Regions from separate parts of the Pseudomonas guariconensis genome, predicted to be linked through region 1. Evidence: predicted binding sites of a transcription regulator. Region 1 holds the regulator's gene; the other holds the start of a gene.
The links. Region 1 encodes FliA, which starts transcription of late flagellar genes. Its sites were predicted from a motif close to CTAAAGTTTNNNNNNNNNNNGCCGNTAA; they were not measured.
Positions count from the first base shown of each region.

Region 2: AB1N67_RS10810 (methyl-accepting chemotaxis protein) is a predicted target of FliA. The motif match lies at 9,310-9,337, and genes of this name have one in related genera.

Region 1 is NZ_CP162012.1:1,611,894-1,623,519, reverse strand. It holds gene AB1N67_RS07380 (DUF2802 domain-containing protein) at 1-215, opposite strand, end outside; gene AB1N67_RS07375 (chemotaxis protein CheW) at 217-696, opposite strand; gene AB1N67_RS07370 (CheW domain-containing protein) at 764-1,642, opposite strand; gene AB1N67_RS07365 (ParA family protein) at 1,642-2,430, opposite strand; gene motD (flagellar motor protein MotD) at 2,508-3,365, opposite strand; gene AB1N67_RS07355 (flagellar motor protein) at 3,369-4,109, opposite strand; gene AB1N67_RS07350 (chemotaxis response regulator protein-glutamate methylesterase) at 4,109-5,230, opposite strand; gene AB1N67_RS07345 (chemotaxis protein CheA) at 5,276-7,498, opposite strand; gene AB1N67_RS07340 (protein phosphatase CheZ) at 7,511-8,299, opposite strand; gene AB1N67_RS07335 (chemotaxis response regulator CheY) at 8,318-8,692, opposite strand; gene fliA (RNA polymerase sigma factor FliA) at 8,797-9,537, opposite strand; gene fleN (flagellar synthesis regulator FleN) at 9,534-10,367, opposite strand; gene flhF (flagellar biosynthesis protein FlhF) at 10,456-11,626, opposite strand, start outside.
Region 2 is NZ_CP162012.1:2,349,474-2,361,099, reverse strand. It holds gene AB1N67_RS10850 (efflux RND transporter periplasmic adaptor subunit) at 1-323, opposite strand, end outside; gene AB1N67_RS10845 (MarR family winged helix-turn-helix transcriptional regulator) at 352-825, opposite strand; gene AB1N67_RS10840 (response regulator transcription factor) at 924-1,556, opposite strand; gene AB1N67_RS10835 (sensor histidine kinase) at 1,569-2,966, opposite strand; gene AB1N67_RS10830 (acyl-CoA synthetase) at 3,157-4,779, shown strand; gene AB1N67_RS10825 (acyl-CoA dehydrogenase C-terminal domain-containing protein) at 4,800-6,569, shown strand; gene AB1N67_RS10820 (FecR family protein) at 6,720-7,721, shown strand; gene AB1N67_RS10815 (Na+/H+ antiporter family protein) at 7,795-9,114, opposite strand; gene AB1N67_RS10810 (methyl-accepting chemotaxis protein) at 9,380-11,524, shown strand; gene AB1N67_RS10805 (ABC transporter substrate-binding protein) at 11,615-11,626, shown strand, end outside.

The DNA.
Region 1 (11,626 bases):
GCGCGCAATTCATGGATCGCCTCGCCCATGCGCACCGTGCCGTTCTGGTAGTCATCCAGACGCTTGGCCAGGTCCTTGATGCGCTGGTCTCGCAGCGCATCGCCCTGGGCCTGCTGGGCCGCCAGCTCACGCTGGCGCTTGCTGTAGTTGAGGAAGAACCACAGGCTCAGGGCCCAGAGCAGCGCCAGGAAAACGACAGCAGCCTCGAAAATCAACTCAGATGTTCTCCAGCTCGGACCACTCTTCCTCGGTCATCATTTTGTCCAGCTCGACCAGAATCAGCAGCTCGCCGTTCTTGTTGCACACGCCCTGGATGAACTTGGCCGACTCTTCGTTGCCGACATTCGGCGCGGTCTCGATCTCGGACTGACGCAGGTAGACCACTTCGGCCACGCTGTCGACCAAGATGCCCACCACTTGCTTGTCCGCCTCGATGATGACGATGCGGGTGTTGTCAGTGACTTCGGTCGGCATCAGACCGAAACGCTGACGGGTGTCGATCACCGTGACCACGTTGCCGCGCAGGTTGATGATGCCCAGCACGTAGCTCGGCGCACCAGGCACCGGAGCGATCTCGGTATAGCGCAGGACTTCCTGCACCTGCATGACGTTGATGCCATAGGACTCATTGTCCAGGCGGAAGGTTACCCATTGCAGGATCGGATCTTCGGAACCTTGTGCAGACGACTTTTTCATTCCCCTACCCCTCAAAATCCGCCATTGGCGGTGTGCTCGCTATGGCCACGGCAGTTGTGGCCTTCAGTCATTGGTGTTTGGCATGCATTTGCTTGACGGCGCCGCTGGCGATCAGCTCGGCCAGTTCAGCGACATCGAGCAAGGCGCACATGTGTTCGATCACGGTGCCGGCCAGCCAGGGCCGCTGGCCACGCTGGCTGCGCCACTTGATCTCGGCCGGGTCCAGGCGCAGGGAGCGGCTGACCTGATGCACGGCCAGCCCCCATTCATAGCCCTGGACGGAAATCACGTACTGCAGGCCCTGGCGGAAATCGTCGCGATAGCGGTCGGGCATGACCCAGCGCGCGGTATCCAGGACCTTGAGATTGCCCGCCTGGCACGTAAGGATGCCCAGGAACCAGTCAGGCTGGCCGAACAGCGGCGTCAACTCCTGACCCGCCAGGCTGTAGATCGAGCCCAGGCAGACCAGCGGCACCGCCAGGGTCAGCCCTGCGACATCGAACAGCAAGCACTCGAAGGGCTCTGCCGCCCAGGCCGGGCGACCGTCCACCGTCGCCGGTGGCACAGGAGGATTGGCGGCCGGCAGGTAGACATCCACCAGTGGCGCCACCGGCTCGATTGCCTGGGCCTCGACTGCTGGAGTTTCGGGTTCGACGTTGACGGCCGCAGGCTCCGGCGTCACCTCGACCGGTTTCAGTACCGTTGGCAACACGGCCACTGCACTGGGCTCGGCGAAGGGTCGCGCAACAACTGCTGCTGGGGCGGCCTGACGCTCAGCGTCCCTGGCTTGCTCCTCACGCACCGCGGCGGCGAATTCATCGACGATCGCCTCTTCAGCCGGCGCTTGGGGCGCATCGAGCTCCTCGGTGGCGTCCTGCAACAGGCCATCGAGGTAGGACTGCAAGGCCAATTGCGGCTTGGTGGTGGTCTGCCGTGCTGGGTTCATCAGGCCACCTGCAATGCGGGTTTGTAGGTCAACAGATGCTTGAGCAATGCCCGGTAGGCGATCAGCCCCCGGCTCTTGCCATCGAACTGCGAAGGTGTGACCCCCGCCCGGCTGGCATCGCGCAGGCGCGTGTCGACCGGGATGTAGCCTTGCCAGACCTGCTCACCATAGCTGTCACGCAAGACCTTGAGCGTGCCAAGAGACGCCTGGGTGCGACGGTCGAACAAGGTCGGCACGATCTGGTAGGGCAGCGCCTGGCGCCGCGAGCGGTTGACCATGGCCAATGTCCCGACCATGCGCTCCAGGCCCTTGACCGCGAGAAACTCGGTTTGCACCGGGATCACCAACTGCTGGCTGGCAGCCAGGGCATTGACCATCAGCACCCCCAAAAGCGGAGGGCTGTCGATCAGGGCGAAGTCGAAATCCTGCCACAGCTGCGCCAGACTCTTGGCGATCACCAGGCCCAGGCCACTCTGCCCCGGCGACTGGCGTTCGAGCACGGCCAATGCGGTGCTCGAAGGCAGCAGCGAGATACGCTCGTCGCTGGTGGGCAGCAACAGTTGCCCTGGCAAGCCCTCGGGCACCGTGCCCTTGTGCAGGAACAGGTCGTAGCAGCTGTGCTCCAGGGCATCAGGGTTGTGCCCGAAGTAGCTGGTCATCGAGCCGTGCGGGTCGAGGTCGACGACGACCACGCGCTTGCCCGCTTCGGCCAGCAACCCGGCCAAGGCGATGGTGGTGGTGGTCTTGCCGACGCCACCTTTTTGATTGGCTACTGCCCAGACTCTCATCGTGCGTTGCTTCCCCCCGCAATGGCCGCCTGCCCTGCCGGGAACGGTTTGAATTCAGTGACGGACAATTGACGGGCTCAGCCCCCAACCGCCGGTGCAGGCGTTGTCGGTGCAGTTTGTGTGCCAGCCCGCCGCAAGGCCGCGTCCGGCGTGGCATTGGCGCTACCGGACCCGGTCAGGCTGCGGCGTACTTCCAGGTTGCGGGAAATCACCAGCACCACTCGACGGTTACGCGCCCGCCCTTCGGCCGTCTCGTTGCTGGCCACCGGCTGGTACTCGCCATACCCCACCGAGGCCATGCGCGCCGGGTTCACACCGTTCATCGCCAGCAGGCGGACGATGCTCGCCGCTCGGGCAGAGGACAGCTCCCAATTGGTCGGGTATTGAGCGGTACGGATCGGCAGGTTGTCAGTGAACCCTTCGACGTGCACCGGGTTGGCGTAAGGCTTGAGGATGTTGGCCACCTTCTCGATGATCGAGAACGCTGTGTCGCTGGGCATGGCGTCACCGCTGCCGAACAGCAGCGATGAGTTGAGCTCGATCTCGACCCACAGTTCGTTGCCGCGCACGGTCATTTGGTCGGATTTGATCAGGTCGCCAAAGGCGTCGCGCACGTCATCGCTAATGGTCTTCAACGGGTCGGCATTGCTCTGGGCAAGGCCTGCGTCGGTTTGCTCGCTGTCCTTGATCAGCGGCTCGGCGGGTTTGACGCTGAGCGGGCGTTCATCGCCGATCGGGATGGGCTTCATGCTGCGCTCAGGGTCGTTGAATACGCCGAGCAGAGCCTGGGAGATGACCTTGTACTTGCCCTCGTTGATCGAGGAGATCGAATACATGACCACGAAGAAGGCGAACAGCAAGGTGATGAAGTCGGCGTACGACACCAGCCAGCGTTCGTGGTTTTCGTGTTCCTCGGTGTGACGACGGCGGGCCATGGCTTACTCCATGAAGCCTTGCAGCTTCAGCTCGATCGAGCGTGGGTTCTCCCCTTCTGCGATCGACAGCAGGCCTTCGAGCAGCATTTCGCGGTAGCGCGACTGGCGCAGCGCGATGGCCTTGAGCTTGTTGGCGATCGGCAGCAGGATCAGGTTGGCGCTGGCCACGCCGTAGATGGTGGCGACGAAAGCCACCGCAATGCCATTGCCCAGCTGAGATGGGTCGGCCAGATTGCCCATCACATGGATCAAGCCCATGACCGCGCCGATGATGCCGATGGTCGGCGCATAGCCGCCCATGCTCTCGAACACCTTGGCCGCTTGGATGTCGCGACTCTCCTGGGTCAGGAAGTCGACCTCGAGGATGCTGCGGATCGACTCGGGCTCCGCGCCGTCCACCAGCAGTTGCAGGCCCTTGCGCGCATACGGGTCGGGTTCGGCGTCCGCCACCCCTTCAAGACCCAGCAGGCCTTCCTTGCGCGCGGTCAGGCTCCAGTTGACGACCCGATCGATACCGCCGGGCAGGTCAACGCGCGGCGGGAAGAAAATCCAGCGCAGGATCTGCAATGCCCGCTTGAAGGCCGACAGCGGCGACTGCAGCAGCGCCGCCGCCAGGGTACCGCCCAGCACGATCAACGCCGCCGGGCCGTTGAGCAAGGCACCGACATGGCCGCCTTCCAGGAAGTTGCCGCCGACGATGGCGACGAACGCGAGGATCAGGCCAATCAGGCTCAGGACATCCATCAGACGCACGCCTCGACCAGATGCTTGCCGATCTCGTCCAGGCTGTAAACCGCATCGGCCAGGTTGGCCTTGACGATGGCCATCGGCATGCCATAGATCACGCAGCTGGCCTCATCCTGGGCCCAGACGGTGCTGCCGCCCTGCTTGAGCAGGCGGGCCCCTTCGCGACCGTCGGCACCCATGCCGGTGAGAACCACAGACAGGACCTTGTCTCCATAGGACTTGGCCGCCGAGCCGAACGTGATATCCACGCAGGGCTTGTAGTTCAGGCGCTCATCGCCCGGCAGGATCTTCACCGCGCCACGGCCGTCGATCATCATCTGCTTGCCGCCAGGGGCCAGCAGGGCCAACCCCGGGCGCAGCATGTCGCCATCCTCGGCTTCCTTGACACTGATCTTGCACAGTTTGTCCAGGCGCTCGGCAAAGGCCTTGGTGAAGGCCGCCGGCATGTGCTGGATCAGCACGATCGGCGCCGGGAAGCTGGCCGGCAGTTGCGTCAGCACCCGCTGCAGCGCCACCGGGCCGCCGGTGGACGTGCCAATGGCGACCAACTTGTAGGGCTTGCGCTTGGGTGCTGGCGAATGGCTGCTGGACGCTGGACGGGCCACAGACGCAGCCGGGGTCGAAACGCGAGCCGTCGAAGGGCTTGCGAAGCTGCTGGTCGGTGCATGGCTGGCAGGCGCAGGCGCCGGGCTTGCCGTCGCGAAACCGCCGAACCGGCGGTTGCTGCGCGAAATGGTGTGGACCTTCTCGCACAGCAACTGCCGGACTTTGTCCGGGTTGCGCGAGATGTCCTCGAAGTTCTTCGGCAGGTAGTCCACCGCGCCGGCATCCAGGGCGTCGAGGGTGACCCGGGCGCCTTCGTGGGTCAGCGAGGAGAACATCAATACCGGCGTCGGGCAGCGCTGCATGATGTGCCGCACTGCCGTGATGCCATCCATCATGGGCATTTCATAGTCCATGGTGATGACATCCGGCTTGAGGGCGATTGCCTGGTCGATCGCTTCCTTGCCATTTGTCGCGGTACCCACGACCTGGATAGTCGGGTCGGCCGAGAGAATTTCCGAGACGCGGCGGCGGAAGAAACCGGAATCATCCACCACCAGGACCTTGACTGCCATAAACACTCCATTAGGCGGCGCAACCGCCAAGGTGCGCCACCGAAATCAAATTCGCCGGGCGGCGTAACGCTTGAGCATGCTCGGCACATCGAGGATCAACGCGATGCGACCGTCGCCGGTGATGGTCGCGCCGGACATGCCCGGGGTGCCCTGGAGCATCTTGCCCAGCGGCTTGATCACCACCTCTTCCTGGCCCACCAGCTGATCGACCACGAAGCCGATACGCTGGGTGCCGACCGACAGGATCACCACATGGCCTTCGCGCTGCTCCTCATGCACCTGGTCCTGGACCAGCCACCGCTTGAGATAGAACAGTGGCAGCGCCTTGTCGCGCACGATCACCACTTCCTGGCCGTCGACCACGTTGGTGCGCGACAGGTCCAGGTGGAAGATCTCGTTGACGTTGACCAGCGGGAAGGCGAACGCCTGGTTGCCCAGCATCACCATCAAGGTCGGCATGATCGCCAGCGTCAAGGGCACCTTGATGACGATTTTCGAACCCTGGCCCTTGGCCGAGAAGATGTTGATCGAGCCGTTGAGCTGAGAGATCTTGGTCTTGACCACGTCCATGCCCACACCGCGACCGGACACGTCGGAGATCTCGGTCTTGGTGGAGAAGCCCGGCGCGAAGATCAGGTTGTAGCAATCGGATTCGCTCAGGCGATCGGCGGCGTCCTTGTCCATCAGGCCCTTTTCGACAGCCTTGGCCCGCAGGATGTTAGGGTCCATGCCCTTGCCGTCGTCGGAGATCGACAGCAGGATGTGGTCGCCTTCCTGCTCGGCCGACAGCACCACGTGGCCGGTCCGTGCCTTGCCGGCGCCTTCGCGCTCCTCGGGCATTTCGATGCCATGGTCGACGGCGTTGCGTACCAAGTGCACCAGCGGGTCGGCCAAGGCCTCGACCAGGTTCTTGTCCAGGTCGGTGTCCTCACCGACCAGCTCCAAGTTGATTTCCTTCTTGAGCTGGCGGGCCAAGTCGCGAACCAGCCGTGGGAAGCGGCCGAAGACCTTCTTGATGGGCTGCATGCGGGTCTTCATGACCGCGGTCTGCAGGTCGGCGGTGACCACGTCGAGGTTGGACACAGCCTTGGACATGGCCTCATCGCCGCTGTTCAGGCCCAGGCGTACCAGACGGTTACGCACCAGCACCAGTTCGCCGACCATGTTCATGATCTCGTCCAGGCGCGCGGTGTCGACCCGCACAGTGGTTTCCGCTTCGCTGGCCGTAGGCTTTTCGGCGGCTGGGGCTGCTGCGCGGGCCGGCGCGGCCGGTTTGGCAGCCGCAGGCTTGGCCACCGGCGCCGGTTCAGGCTTGGCGACAGGCTTGCTGTCGGCCTTGGCCACGGCAGAGGCCGCCACGGCCTCAGGCGCAGCCACGGCCGCGTCACTGGAGAACTTGCCTTTGCCGTGTAGCTGATCCAGCAAAGCTTCGAATTCGTGCTCGGTGATGTCACCACTTTGGGCGCCCGCCTCGACCGAAGCCGGTGCCTGAGCCGTGGCGCCGGGCAGTGCATCGGCGGCGAAGGTGCCCTTGCCGTGCAACTGATCGAGCAACGCTTCGAATTCATCGTCGGTGATTTCATCGCTGCTCGGCGCCGCGACGCTGTCAGCCGACACAGGCGCAGGCGTCTGGGCAGAAAACTGGCCTTTGCCGTGCAACTGATCGAGCAGCGACTCGAACTCGGCATCGGTGATCTCGTCGCTGTCGCTTCCCGCGACCTCACCCTGCAGCTGTTCGGTAGCCTCGGCCTGGGCCTTCACCGCATCGAGCGAGTCGAGCAGTTGTTCGAACTCGCTATCGGTGATGTCGGGCTCGACCGCAGGCTCGGCTTCGGCGACGGCTGGAGCCTGGGCCGCAGGCGCTGGGGCCTCGGTACCGGCCGGCTCGGCCAGACGCGACAGTGCGGCCAGCAATTCCGGCGTGGCCGGGGTAATGTCGCTGCGCTCGCGCACCTGGCCAAACATGCTGTTGACCGTATCCAGTGCCTCGAGCACCACATCCATCAATTCCGCATCGACCCGGCGCTCACCTTTGCGCAGGATGTCGAACACGTTCTCGGCGATATGGCAGCACTCCACCAGCTCATTGAGCTGAAGGAAGCCGGCGCCCCCTTTTACAGTGTGAAAACCGCGGAAGATCGCATTGAGCAGGTCCGCATCTTCCGGTCGGCTTTCCAGCTCGACCAATTGCTCGGACAGTTGCTCGAGGATTTCGCCGGCCTCTACCAGGAAATCCTGGAGGATTTCTTCATCGGCGCCGAAGCTCATTGAACGTGCTCCCTAAAAACCCAGGCTGGACAGCAAATCGTCGACGTCGTCCTGACCGGACACGACATCTTCACGCTTATCGGCATGAATCTGCGGACCTTCACCCCGAGTCGGATGTTTTTCTTGATCTTTTTCAGCACGCAGCTGCTGGTGGTCATGTTCGATACCGGCAAAACGGTCGACCTGGCTGGCCATCAGCACGAGCTTGAGCAGATTGCTTTCGACTTCGGTGACCAGCGCGGTCACCCGTTTGATCACCTGGCCGGTGAGGTCTTGGTAGTCCTGGGCCAGGAGAATGTCGTTGAGATGGCCAGCGACCTTGCGGTTCCCCTCGGCGCTTTGCGTCAGGAAACTGTCGACGCGCTTGACCAGATCACGAAACTCCGGCGCTGCGACTTCACGGCGCATGAAGCGCTGCCAGTCGGTGCTCAGATTCTGGGCCTCGGCCTGCAGGTCGTTGAGCAGCGGCGTGCTCGCCTCCACCAGGTCCATGGTGCGGTTGGCCGCGCCTTCGGTGAGCTTGACCACGTAGGACAAGCGCTCGGTGGCGTCGGTGATCTGCGACACTTCCTCGGCCTGCGGCATGCGCGGGTCGATCTGGAAGCTGACGATCGCACTGTGCAGCTCGCGGGTGAGCTTGCCGACTTCCTGGTACAGGCCGCGGTCGCGGGTCTGGTTCAGCTGGTGGATCAGCTGCACCGCCTCGCCGAACCGGCCGTGCTCGAGGCTCTCGACCAGTTCCTGGGCGTGTTTCTTCAGGGTCGACTCGAACTCCCCCAACGATGTGTTCATTTGCTCCATGGCGCCCCCTGACGTGACTCAGCCGTTGACGCGTTCGAAGATCTTTTCGATCTTCTCCTTGAGCACCTGGGCGGTGAAGGGCTTGACCACATAGCCGTTGACCCCGGCCTGGGCCGCTTCGATGATCTGGTCGCGCTTGGCTTCAGCGGTCACCATCAACACCGGCATACCCTTGAGGCGGTCATGGGCACGGACCTTGCGCAGCAGGTCGATGCCGGACATGCCAGGCATGTTCCAGTCGGTCACGAGGAAGTCATAGTGGCCGTTTTCCAGCATCGGCAACGCCGTGGTGCCGTCGTCGGCCTCCTCGGTGTTGGTGAAGCCCAGGTCACGCAACAGGTTCTTGATGATCCGCCGCATCGTCGAAAAGTCGTCAACGATGAGGATTTTCATGTCTTTGTTCAATTAGACCTCCAAGCAGTCTTAAACGCGCCCGGCCCCCGGACGCGCATTCAATCAATTCGGTACAACATCCAACGACGGTGGCGAACCCTGGCTCAACGTGCCCGCCATTCCCCGAGACGGCTGCGCAGGCGCGCGGCGCACTGGCTGTGCAACTGGCTGACACGCGACTCGCTGACCCCAAGCACCTCACCGATTTCCTTGAGGTTCAGCTCTTCGTCGTAGTACAGCGCCAGCACCAGACGCTCACGCTCCGGCAGGTTGGCGATGGCTTCGGTCAGCGCGGCCTGGAAGCGCTCGTCTTCCAGGTCCCGCGAAGGTTCCAGCTGGCCACTGGCGCCATCCTCGTGCAGCCCTTCGTGCTCGCCGTCCTGCAGGAGGTCGTCGAAGCTGAACAGGCGACTGCCCAGGGTGTCGTTCAGAATCCCGTAATAATCATCGAGACTCAATTGGAGTTCGGCAGCAACTTCATGATCTTTAGCGTCGCGACCGGTTCTGGCCTCCACGGCGCGTATCGCGTCGCTGACCATGCGGGTGTTGCGGTGTACCGAACGCGGCGCCCAATCCCCCTTGCGTACCTCATCGAGCATGGCCCCACGAATGCGGATGCCGGCGTAGGTTTCGAAGCTCGCGCCCTTGCTGGCATCGTATTTGTTGGCCACTTCCAGCAAGCCGATCATGCCCGCCTGGATCAGGTCCTCGACCTGTACGTTGGCCGGCAGGCGCGCCAGCAAGTGATAGGCAATGCGCTTGACCAGAGGGGCATAACGTTCGACCAGTTCGTAGTGGGCATCACGCGCCGCCCGGCTGTACATCTTGAAACCGCTCGCATTCATAGTACCGGTCCTGCGCTGGTAGGCTGCACCAGACGCTCGACGAAAAACTCCAGGTGCCCGCGCGGGTTGGCAGGCAGCGGCCAGCTGTCGACCTTCTGCGCGATGGCCTTGAAGGCCAGCGCACACTTGGATCGAGGGAAGGCCTCATAGACCGCCCGCTGCTTCTGCACCGCCTTGCGTACACATTCGTCGTAAGGCACGGCACCGACGTATTGTAAGGCGACGTCCAAGAAGCGATCCGTGACCTTGGTCAACTTGGCAAACAGGTTGCGCCCTTCCTGCGGGCTCTGCGCCATGTTGGCCAGGACCCGGAAGCGGTTCATGCCGTAATCGCGGTTGAGCAGCTTGATCAAGGCGTAGGCATCGGTGATCGAGGTCGGCTCGTCGCAGACCACCAACAGCACCTCCTGCGCGGCGCGCACGAAGCTCACCACCGAGTCCCCGATTCCCGCGGCGGTATCGATCACCAGCACATCGAGGTTGTCGCCGATCTCGCTGAACGCCTGGATCAGCCCGGCATGCTGGGCTGGCGCCAGGTGCACCATGTTCTGGGTGCCGGAGGCGGCCGGCACGATGCGCACACCGCCTGGCCCCTGCAACAGCACATCGCGCAGCTCGCAGCGCCCTTCGATGACATCGGCCAGGGTGCGCTTGGGCGACAGCCCCAGCAGGACGTCGACGTTGGCCAGGCCCAGGTCGGCATCCAGCAACATGACCCGGCGGCCGAGCTCGGCCAGCGCCAGGGACAGGTTCACTGAAACGTTGGTCTTGCCCACGCCACCTTTACCGCCGGTCACGGCGATCACCTGTACGGGATGCATGCTACCCATGTTTGTTCTTTACCTTGTCTCGGGGCCCAGGCCACATCAGGAGCTGAACACGACGCTCAGGATGCAGGTACTTTGCGCTGTCCATTCGTCAACCCGCACGCTTGCCTGGGTTGTGGTAGAGATCAGCGAACATGTCGGCCATCGCCTCTTCGCTGGGCTCGTCCTGCATCTGCACACTGACCGCACGGCTGACTAACTGATGTTTGCGCGGCAGTTGCAGGTCGTCAGGAATGCGCGGTCCATCGGTCAGATAGGCCACGGGCAATTCGTGACTGATGGCAAGGCTCAGCACTTCGCCGAGGCTGGCCGTTTCATCAAGCTTGGTCAGGATGCAGCCGGCCAGGCCACAGCGCTTGTAGCTGTGGTAGGCGGCGGTCAGCACCTGCTTCTGGCTGGTGGTGGCCAGGACCAGGTAGTTCTTGGCGGCGATGCCGCGTCCGGCCAGGCTCTCCAGTTGCAGCCGCAGGGCCGGGTCGCTGGCCTGCAGGCCTGCGGTGTCGATCAGCACCACGCGCTTGCGCAACAGCGGATCGAGCGCCTGGGCCAAGGACTGGCCCGGGTCGACATAGGTCACCGGCACATTGAGGATGCGCCCCAATGTCTTGAGCTGCTCTTGGGCGCCAATGCGGAAGCTGTCCATGCTCACCAGCGCCAGATGCTGGGCGCCGTATTTGAGCACGTAGCGCGCCGCCAGCTTTGCCAACGTGGTGGTCTTGCCCATACCAGCCGGACCGACCATGGCGATCACACCGCCCTCTTCGATCGGCTCGATCTCGGGGACCTGGATCATCCGTGCCAGGTGGGCCAAGATCATGCGCCAGGCGTGGCGCGGGTCTTCGATCTCGCCGGCAAGCTCGAGTGCTTCGCGAGCGATCGGGCCCGACAGGCCGATACGCTGCAAACGACGCCAAAGGTTGGCCTGCTGCGGCTTGTTGCCCTGCAGCTGGCTCCAGGCCAGGGATCCGAGCTGGACTTCGAGCAATTCGCGCAGGCCCGACAGCTCCGAGCGCATGGCATCGAACAGACGCGGATCGACCGGTGCCGGCGCTGGAGCCGCAACCTGCGCCGGCGCGTCAACCTGTGGCTCGACCAGTGGCTCGGAGGCGGTCAACGACAATCCGGCGAACAATTGGCGATTGCCGATCTCGTCGCTTTCGTTGCGTGTGCTCAGTTCGGCCTGGGCGGTGGCGATGCGCGTCTGGGTTTTGCGCAGCTCGTCCTCGAGTTCGATGTTCGGCACGCGTGGGGCCAGGGCGGAC
Region 2 (11,626 bases), 740 kb from region 1:
AGCTTGGCCTCGGCGGCCTGCAAGGCGACCTCGCTGTCGGCCGGGTCGAAGCGCAGCAGGACCTGGCCTTCGTGCACCAAGTCGCCATCATCGGCACCGATGCTGGTGACGGTACCAGTCACCAGCGGCGTGATTTCCACCACGTTGCCATTGACGTAGGCGTCGTCGGTGCTTTCATGCCAGCGCCCGACCAGGGTGTACCAGCCCCAGGCGGCGGCACCGGCAAGGATCAGCACCAGCAGCAAGCCAAGCAACCAGGCCTTGCGCTTGCCTGTGTTGTCCGGCGCAGGTGCTGGGGTGGAGGTGTCAGCGGAAGTGGCCATGACAATACCTTGGATGAGTCGTGAGGGATCAACGATCGGCGAAACGGCTGATCGTCAGGGGGTCGCCGGCGCTGATCAGCACCTTGGCAAGCAAGCCTTCAAGGGCCTTGAGCTCTTCGGGCTCGAGCACACCGACCAGCTCGTTCATCGCCGCCGCGCCGATCTCCGGCAGCCGGTCGGCCAGGCGCTGACCCTCGGCAGTCAATGCCAGGCGCACCTGGCGACGGTCTTCTGGGCAGCGGTTACGCACGATCAGCTCCTTCTGCTCGAGGCGATCGAGCATGCGGGTCATCGAGCCGCTGTCCAGGCCCAGGTAGCGACACAGCTCGGCCGGCGTGTCCACTTGGTACTGGGTGACGATGATCAGCACCTTGAACTGGGCGGCAGTGACGCCGTCGGCTTCCAGGTGAGAGTCGAGGATGCGGTCCTTCAGGAGCGCGGCGCGACCAAGCAGCAGGCCGATGGTGCAGGTCTGGAAGTTTTCCGGAGAGAAATGGGACATGACAGGCTGCTCAGGCAATTGTTTAAAAATATTACTGCCTAGGCAGTGAATGTCAAAGCCTTAAATAGCCTGCTATGTAAATTTTCGTACAGAAGCCCTCAGGACTCCTGTAATCCCAGCGCCGCGACCTGCCCACAAGCGATGGCCATGCCCACCAGCTCAGGAAGGCTCGCAGCCTGCAGGCGCTTCATCACCCGCCCTCGATACAGGTCGACGGTCTTGACGCTGACGCCCAATTGCTCGGCGATTTCCCGGTTGCTCAGCCCTTGGGCCAAGGGTATGAACACGTCGCGCTCACGGGGCGTGAGCCCGTCGATCCGCGCCTGCACGGCGGCCAGGGCTTCGCTGCCCTGCTGTCGGCGACGGACCTGGTCCAGGGCGGCTTGCACGCTGTCGAGCAGCAATTGGTCGTTGTAGGGTTTTTCGATGAAGTCGCAGGCACCGGCCTTGAAGGCCCGTACCACGATGGGCACATCGGCGTGGCCGCTGACGAAGATCACCGGGATGTCGAGCCCGCGCTCACGTAGCGCCGCCTGTACCGCCAGCCCGCCCAGGCCTGGCATGCGCACATCCAAAAGCACGCAGGCCGGCTCGCGGTCATCGCAGACATCGAGAAACGCCTGCCCCCCTGTGAACGGCAGCGCGCGCAGGCCTACCGACTCCAGCAACCAGACCGTCGAGTCGAGCATGCCCTGGTCGTCATCGACCACATACACCTTCGCTTGCACCACTGGCCCCTCTCCTTATCCGTTGTTCGCCGGCAGACGACAGCACAGCACCAAGCCACCCGCCTCGCCCGGCCGCGCCTGTAGGCTGCCACCAAAGCCCTCGACAATGCTCCGGCTCATGCTCAACCCCAATCCCAGGCCATCGGCCTTGGTCGTGGTGAACGGCGTGAAGATCTCATCCAGGCGTTCCACTGCCACGCCCGGGCCCTGATCGCAGACCTCCACCAGCAGCCCGTCGTCCACGGCCTTGGCGATGAGCAGGATACGCGAGGCCTGCGTCCCGTGCTGCTCGCGGTTGGCGTCGATAGCATTGCGCAGCAGATTGAGCAGCACCTGCTCGAGCAATACCCGGTCCGCGTACACCTTGGGCAACTGCGGGCCCAGGCGCTGTTCGATGCGCACCTGGGCCTGCCCGGCCTCCCAGGCGCACAGACGCAACGCCTCACCCACCACATCGGCGATATCCAGCGCCTGGAGATGACGCGGCCCCTTGCGCAGGAAGGCCCGTAGGCGACGGATCACCTGCGCGGCATGGTTGGCCTGGGCGTTGATACGTTGCAAGCCCTGAGCGATGCGTTCGCGGGCCTGGGGGTCATGGTCGAGGTTGTGCAGGTAACGCAGGCTGGCGTTGCTGTAATTGAGCACCGCTGCCAGCGGCTGGTTGATCTCATGGGCAATGCCCGAGGCGAGCTCGCCCAAGGTGGCGACGCGGGCGCTGTGGGCCAGGGTCTCCTGGGCTTCGATGCGCAACGTGATGTCGCGCGAGACGGCGACGATTTCCACCACCGTGCCGGTATAGGTCTCGCGGATCGCCCGACAGGCAATCTCGAACCAGCGGTAACGGCCATCGGCATGGCGCACCCGACAGGTCAGGGTGTGGTAGCCCTCCACTTCCAGCGCCGCGCCGGCCTGCAGCAGCACCTGACGCCGCTCGCTGGGGTGCAGCAAAGTGTGCACGGCGCTGCCGCGCAGTTGTTCAGGCCACAGGCCGAGCAAGCGGAACGCCGCCGGCGTGGCATCGAGAAAACGCCCGTCCGGGCTGTGCCGGGAAATCAAGTCGGTGGTGTTTTCAGTGATCAGTCGGTACAGACGCCGGGCACGGCTGGCCTCGCGCGCCTCGCGACGTTCATCGCTGGCGTCGCGGCAGCGGGCCACGACCTGCTGGCCGTTGTCATCGGGAATGAACGTCCAAAGCAGGATGCGCTCCCCAACCTCGGCCTCCACTTCGACGATGGCACGGCGTTGACGCAGACATGCCTTTACCAGAGCGGCGGTATTGGTGGGCAATGCCTGCGTGTCCTCGCCGAACAGCGTCTGGAATGCGGAGTTGAACGCCAACGGGCGTGCGTCGGAGGCCAGCAAGAGGCTCGGTTGCGGGTCCTTGGCCAGCAAGGGCGATAGGGTCGTATTCACCGTAGAAGGCTCTTCTTATAGTAGTTTTACTATATTGCTATAGTCGATCTTCCAGCTACCATAGCGGTTCGCGTAAAAATGCGACAGGGGCAGCAGCCATCGGCCTGCTCCCTTTCCCTGATCAGAGCTAACAATCAGCCACCGGGGGCCATGCGCACAGGCTGCGTCTGCCTCCTTACAGGACCACCGCATGTCGATCTATTCCCAGGGCCTGGTGCCCACTGCTGTCAATCATGTCGCCCTCACCCCCTTGAGCTTCATCGAGCGAACCGCCGCGGTGTATGGCCGCTATCCGGCGGTGATCCACGGCGCCATCCGTCGTGACTGGGCCCAGACCTACGCCCGTTGCCGACGCCTGGCCAGTGCCTTGGCCGGGCGCGGTATCGGCCGGGGCGACACCGTCGCAGTGATGTTGCCGAACATTCCGGCAATGCTCGAAGCGCACTTTGCCGTGCCGATGATCGGCGCGGTGCTCAACACCCTCAACGTGCGTCTGGACGCCGAGGCCATCGCCTTCATGCTGCAGCACGGCGAAGCCAAGGTGCTGATCACCGACCGCGAGTTCCACAGCGTGATCGAAGGCGCCCTGGCCCTGCTCGAACACCCTCCCCTGGTGGTCGATGTGGACGATCCAGAATACGGTGAAGGCCGCGCCGTCAGCGATCTGGATTACGAGGCGCTGCTGGCCGAAGGCGATCCAGCGTTCGCCTGGGAATGGCCCGATGATGAATGGCAGGCGATTTCCCTGAACTACACCTCCGGCACCACCGGCAATCCCAAAGGCGTGGTGTATCACCATCGCGGCGCCTACCTCAACGCCCTCGGCAACCAGATGACCTGGTCCATGGGCCAGCATCCGGTGTACCTGTGGACACTGCCGATGTTCCACTGCAACGGCTGGTGCTACCCCTGGACCGTCACCGCCCTGGCCGGCACCCATGTGTTCCTGCGCCGGGTCGATCCACAGAAGATCCTCAACCTGATCCGCGAGCACCGGGTCAGTCACCTGTGTGGCGCGCCCATCGTGCTCAACGCCCTGGTGAACGTGCCCGACGCCGACAAAGCCGCCATCGGCCACCCGGTGCAGGCAATGGTCGCGGGCGCTGCGCCACCAGCCAAGGTGATCGGTGCGGTCGAGCAGATGGGCATCCGCGTCACCCACACTTATGGCCTGACCGAGGTCTACGGCCCGGTCACCGTCTGCGCCTGGCACGAGGAGTGGGATGAACAGCCGCTGGAGCAGCGGGCTCGGATCAAATCCCGCCAAGGTGTGCGTTATCCGACCCTGGATGGGCTGATGGTGGCCGATCCACAGACCCTGCAACCGGTGCCGCAGGACGGCACGACCCTGGGCGAGATCTTCATGCGCGGCAACACGGTGATGAAGGGCTATCTGAAGAACCCCGAGGCCACCGCGGAGGCCTTCCGTGGTGGCTGGTTCCATACCGGCGACCTGGCCGTCTGGCATGCCGACGGCTACGTCGAGATCAAGGATCGGCTCAAGGACATCATCATCTCCGGCGGCGAGAACATCTCCACCATCGAAGTCGAAGATACCCTCTACAAGCATCCGGCAGTGCTCGAAGCCGCCGTGGTGGCCCGCCCGGATGAAAAGTGGGGCGAAACACCCTGCGCGTTCGTCGCCCTCAAGGCAGGGCAAGCCAGCACCCGGGAGGCAGACATCATCCAGTGGTGCCGCGAGCACCTGGCCGGTTTCAAGGTGCCCAAGACCGTGGTGTTCGGCGAGCTGCCCAAGACCTCCACGGGCAAGATCCAGAAATACGTCCTGCGCGACCGGGCCAAGGCCCTCTGACTATCCACGCGAGCCCCGACATGACTGATTACAACGCGCCTCTGCGCGACATGCGTTTCGTCCTGCACGAAGTCTTCGACGCTCCGGCCCTGTGGGCACGCTTGCCCGCTCTGGCCGAGCGGGTCGACGCCGACACCGCCGATGCCATCCTCGAAGAGGCGGCAAAGATCACAGGCCAATTGATCGCCCCCCTCAGCCGTAACGGCGATGAGCAAGGCGTACGCTTCGACGACGGCCAGGTGATCACCCCTGACGGCTTCCGCCAGGCCTGGCAGACCTACCGCGAAGGCGGCTGGGTCGGTCTGGGTGGCAACCCTGAGCATGGCGGCATGGGCATGCCGAAAATGCTCGCCGTGCTGTTCGAAGAGATGCTCTACGCCGCCGATTGCAGCTTCAGCCTGTACTCGGCGCTGAGCGCCGGCAGTTGCCTGGCGATCGATGCCCATGCCAGTGACGACCTCAAGGCTATCTACCTGCCACCGCTTTACAGCGGCCAATGGGCGGGCAGCATGTGCCTGACCGAGCCACACGCCGGAACTGATCTGGGGCTGATCCGCACCCGCGCCGAACCCCAGGCCGACGGCACCTACCAGGTCAGCGGCAGCAAGATCTTCATCACCGGTGGCGAACAGGACCTGACCGAGAACATCATCCACCTGGTACTGGCCAGGCTGCCGGATGCGCCGGCCGGTCCAAAGGGGATTTCGCTGTTGCTGGTGCCCAAGTTCCTGGTCAACCCGGACGGCTCGCTCGGTGCGCGCAACGCCGTGCAGTGCGGCTCGATCGAACACAAGATGGGCATCAAGGCTTCGGCGACTTGCGTGATGAACTTCGACGGCGCCACCGGCTACCTGGTCGGCGAGCCGAACAAAGGCCTGGCGGCGATGTTCACGATGATGAACTATGAGCGCCTGTCCATCGGTCTCCAAGGTATCGGTTGCGCCGAGGCCTCGTACCAAAGCGCTGCGCGCTATGCCAAGGACCGCCTGCAAAGTCGGGCCGCCACTGGCCCGCAGGCCAAGGACAAGATCGCCGACCCGATCATTCATCACGGCGACGTACGGCGCATGTTGCTGACCATGCGCGCCTTGACCGAAGGCGGACGGGCCTTCGCCACCTACGTAGGCCAGCAACTGGACCTGGCCCGCTATGCCGAGGACGCGGGCGAACGGGAGCAGGCCGTGCGTCTGGTGGCGCTGCTGACGCCGGTGGCCAAGGCGTTCTTTACCGACAACGGCCTGGAGAGCTGCGTGCTGGGCCAGCAGGTGTTCGGTGGCCATGGCTATATCCGCGAATGGGGCCAGGAACAGCGCGTGCGAGATGTGCGGATCGCACAGATTTACGAGGGCACCAATGGCATCCAGGCACTCGACCTGCTCGGGCGCAAGGTGCTGGCTGACGATGGCCAGGCGCTGGCCGGTTTCCTGGCAGAAGTGCGCACCTTCTGTGCCGACGCACCGGCGCACCGGGAGGCCTTGCAGGACGCCCTGGACCGCCTGGAGCACACCAGCCACTGGCTACGCGAGCAAGCATCCAATGATGCCAATCTGGTCAGTGCCACCGCCGTGGAATACCTGCACCTCTTTGGCCTTACCGCCTACGCCTACATGTGGGCACGCATGGCCGCCGTGTCCCTGCGCAACCTCGAACAAGACCCTACCTTCCATGGGGCCAAGCTGTCGTGCGCGCAGTTCTTCTTCCAACGCCTGCTGCCGCGCAGCCTGGCCTTGGAAGTCAGCATCATGGCTGGCAGCGGGAGTCTGTACGGCATGACCCCTGAGCAGTTCTGATCCGACAAGGGGCGCTCCGCGCCCCTGCTTATCGGCGCGAGAAGTCGGCTGATGCCGACAAAAAACCCCACAACTGATAGTCATTCGCCATTATCTCGGTTCTCGCCACCCCCCTGTGGAGGGTAGAATGCCGCAAAACCGGGAGCCACGATGAACCAAGACCGCCTCAACCCAGACGATGCCCTCGCCGATGCCGCCGCGCACTGGTGCATGCGCGTGCATGCCGAAGATTGCACGCCAGCCGAGCGCGAGGCGTTCAAACGGTGGCTTGCGGCCGATCCGAGGCACCTGGAGGAATACGAGGCGATGCTGGAGATCTGGCAGACCGCCGAATTGCTGCCTCGCACCACCACGGTGGTCGACTTCAACCCCAACGCCCGTCAACCGGCTCGTGCGCGCAACTGGCGCCCTCTGGCCTCGGCGGCGGCGATCGCCTTGCTGGCCCTGCCCCTGGCGGGTTGGGTCGGCTGGGAACAAGGCTGGCTGCCCAATCGTTACCAGCACGTTCAAAGCACCGACCAGATGCGCCAGGTCACGCTCAGCGACGGCAGCGTTGTCGAGCTCAACCTGCACAGCGAACTGCGCTACCTCAATTACAAGGATCAGCGCCAGGTCACCCTGGTCCAGGGCGAGGCGTTCTTCAAGGTTACGCACGACAGCACCCACCCGTTCATCGTTCGGGCGGGTACCGGCCAGACACGGGTGACCGGCACCCAGTTCAACGTCTGGAAGTATGAAGATCAGGTCAAGGTGACCTTGGTGGAAGGCTCTGTGCTGGTCAGCAGCAACGGCAACGATGGTGGCTACCGACTGGGCCCCGGCATGCAGGCCAGCTACCGCGCCGGCGACTTCGAACCGGCGCTCGCCCAGAGCGACGACTCAGGCAACAGCCTGGCCTGGCGCAGCGGCAAGTTGATTCTCGACAACCTGAGCCTCGCCCAGGCCCTACCGGTGATAAACCGCTACCTGGACACCCCCCTGCAACTGGCTGACGAGAGCACCGGCACCATTCGCGTCAGTGGCGTCTACAGCATCCATGAGGTCAAGCGATTGGTGGACAATCTGCCCAAGGTACTGCCGATCTACCTGACCCGCAGCAAGGACGGCAGCACCGTCCTCAATCGTATTTCCCCGCCGCCTGGACGCGGCTGACGCCGCAGCGTGCCAGCCTAGCCCTCTAGGTGCGGGCCGAACCTGCGATGGGCTGCAGGGCAGCCCGGGTTCTTCAAAGCACCATCGCCGCCAGCCAGCCAAAGGCCAGCAACGGCAGGTTGTAATGGATGAAGGTCGGCACCACGGTGTCCCAGATATGGTGATGCTGGCCATCCACGTTGAGGCCCGAGGTCGGGCCCAGGGTCGAGTCCGACGCGGGCGAACCGGCATCGCCCAGCGCACCGGCGGTACCGACGATGCACACCGTGGCGACCGGGTCGAAGCCCAGCTGCACGCACAGCGGCACGAAGATCGCGGCCAGGATCGGCACCGTGGAAAACGACGAGCCGATGCCCATGGTCACCAGCAGCCCTACCAACAGCATGAGCAGGGCACCGATGCCCTTGCTGTGGTCGATCCACTGCGCCGAGGTTTCCACCAGGCTCTTCACCTCACCGGTCGCCTTCATCACCTCGGCAAACCCCGAGGCGGCAATCATGATGAAGCCGATCATGGCCATCATCTTCATGCCTTCGGTGAACAGGTCGTCGGTGTCCTTCCAGCGCACGATGCCCGAGAGCGAGAAAATCAAAAAGCCCACCATCGCCCCGATGATCATCGAGTCCAGCCAGAGCTGGATGATGAATGCCGCGGCGATGGCCGCGCCTGCCACCAGCAAGGTCAAGGGGTTGTAGCTGACGCTGACCTGCTCGACCTGTTCGATGCGATTCAGGTCATAGTCACGCTTCTTGCGGTAGCTGAAGAACACGGCCAGCAGCAATCCGGCCAGCATGCCGGCGGCCGGGATGGCCATGGCATGGGTGACATTCACCCCACTGACGTCCACCCCTGCACGGCTGACGTTGGCCAGCAGGATCTCGTTGAGGAAGATGTTGCCAAAGCCGACCGGCAGGAACATGTACGGAGTGATCAGGCCAAACGTGATCACACAGGCGATCAACCGACGGTCGATGCGCAAGCGGGTCAGCACATAGAGCAGCGGCGGCACCAGCAGCGGTATGAAGGCGATATGGATGGGCAGTATGTTCTGCGACGAGATCGCCACCACCAGCATCAGGCCGATCAGCAGCCACTTGAGCCCACCCGCGTTGCCATGCCCCTGGCGATCGACCATCGCCAGGGCGCGATCGGCCAGGGCGTGGGCCAGCCCGGACTTGGCGATGGCGACGGCGAAGGCCCCCAGCAGCGCGTAAGACAGCGCCACCGTGGCGCCACCGCCCAGGCCACTGTTGAAAGCCTTGAGCGTGCCTTCGGTGCCCAGGCCTCCGACCAGGCCACCGGCCAGGGCGCCAATGATCAGGGCGATGACCACATGCACGCGGGACAGGCTCAGGATCAGCATGATGCCGACCGCGGCAATGACAGCATTCATTGTGTGGGTTACCTCGTAACGACGGACAAAAAGCGGACGCGCCGGCGACAGGCTGCCTCAAGGCAGTGGCCGGGCCAGGGGATATTGTTATGAAGGGCGCACACTCTGAAGCACGCTCGGTCGCTTGTCAAAGCGCTCAACGTCGCGACCTGACGCAACAGGCTCAGGCAATACGAATTTTTATTGAACGCTTGAATAAAGAAAGCCTGGGAGGCGCCGACACAGGAGGCAGACCCCCGATTTATAACAAGGGATTCGCCCGAAAATGCCTCTGCGACAACTCTCCATCCAGTGGAAGATCACCCTGCTGGCCGGGCTCTGCCTGGCCACCATCGTCACGGTACTGATCGGCCTTTCGCTTTACCGCATGGACCATAGCTCCGACCTGGTCAAAGCCAGCAGCATGCAGATGCTCACCGAGTCGGCCCAGGCGCGCATCGAGTCGCAAGGCGAGGTCCAGGCCTTGAACATCCGCCGCCAGTTCATGGATGCCTACCAGTACGGCGCAGGGTTTGCCCGTCAGGTGCTGTTCCTGCGCGAGCAGGCCGAAAAGCGCTTCCTGGACGCCTACGACCTGCGCGAAGACATGACCCGCCAGGTGCGCGCTGCGCTTCAGGCCAACCCCGACTTGCTGGGCCTGTCGCTGGTGTTCGAGCCTGACGCGCTGGATGGCAAGGACAAACTGTTTACCGGTCAGGCCGAACTGGGCAGCAACGAGACCGGCCGCTTCGCCCTTTACTGGTCGCAACCGCGTGCCGGCCAGCTGACCTCCATGGCCCTGCCCGAGCAGGACATGGCCAACACCGAGATCGGCCCGAGCGGCGAGCCGAACAACACCTGGTGGGTCTGCCCGCGCAGCACCGGCAAGGTCTGCGTGAGCGAGCCGTACTTCTACACCATCGAAGGCCAGCAGGTGCTGATGACCAGCATCGTGTTCCCGCTGATCGTCGCCAACAAGGTGATCGCCACCTTGTCCATCGACATCAACCTCAACAGCCTGCAGGCCCTCAGCCAGGATGCCAGCCGCAACCTCTATGAAGGCCGCACCACGGTCGGTATTCTGAGCCCTGCAGGCCTGCTGGCCGGCTACAGTGCCGATGCCAGCAAACTGGCCCACCGCTTCGACCAGGTCGACACCGCCCAAGGCGCCAGCCTCGTGGGCAAGCTGCCCGAAGGCAAGCTGCAGATTTTGCGCAACGAGCAGCGTCTTAAGGTGCTGGCCGCGTTCGAACCGATTCCTGGCGGCAAGCCTTGGGGCGTGCTGCTCGATGTGCCGGAAAGCGCCCTGACAGGCCCGGCCGAGGCGCTCAAGCAGGAACTCGACAGCCTCAACACCAGCGGCACCTTGCTGGAGCTGGGCCTGGGTCTGGCCGTGGCGATTGCCGGCCTGTTGCTGGTGTGGCTGATGGCCCGGGGAGTCACCCGGCCGATTCTGGGCGTGGCCGCCATGCTCAAGGACATCGCCAGCGGTGAAGGCGACCTCACCCGTCGCCTGACCTACGACAAACGCGATGAACTGGGCGAGCTGGCCGGCTGGTTCAACCGTTTCCTCGACAAGCTGCAACCGACCATTGCCGACGTCAAAGCGTCGGTCCAGGCTGCCCGTGGTACCGCCGACCAGTCCGCGGCCATCGCTGCCGAAACCAGCTCCGGCATGGAACAGCAGTACCGCCAGGTCGACCAGGTGGCCACTGCCTCCCACGAAATGAGCGCCACCGCCCAGGATGTCGCCCGCAGCGCGGCTCAGGCGGCCCAGGCCGCACGCGAGGCCGACCAGGCGACCCGCGAAGGTTTGGCGGTGATCGACCGCACCACCACCAGCATCGACGCCTTGGCCGCCGACATGAGCGGCGCCATGGCCCAAGTCCAAGGCCTTGCACAGAACAGCGAGAAGATCGGCTCGGTGCTGGAGGTGATCCGTTCGATCGCCGAACAGACCAACCTGCTGGCCCTCAACGCCGCCATCGAGGCGGCCCGTGCCGGCGAGGCCGGACGTGGCTTTGCTGTGGTCGCCGACGAAGTGCGCAACCTGGCACGCCGCACCCAGGAGTCGGTGGAAGAAACCCGCCAGGTGATCGAAGCCCTGCAGGCCGGGACCCAGGAGGTCGTCGGTGCCATGGACAACAGCCATCGCCAGGCCCAGGGCGGCGTCGAACAGGTCGGCCAGGCGGTCACGGCCCTGCAGCGCATCGGCCAGGCCGTGACGGTGATCACCGACATGAACCTGCAGATCGCCTCGGCCGCCGAGGAGCAAAGCGCGGTGGCCGAAGAGATCAACAACAATGTCGCGACCATTCGCGATGTCACCGAATCGCTGTCCGGCCAGGCCAACGAGTCGGCTCGGGTGAGCCAGTCGCTCAATGACCTGGCCAACCAGCAGCAGCGACTGATGGATCAGTTCCGCGTCTGAATCCTGCAGCGCCGGGGCCGCTGCGCGGCCCTTGCAACCTCGTCGTCTACACTTGCCACAACCCAAGGACCGGCAACCGACGAGGCTCTGATGAAACGAATT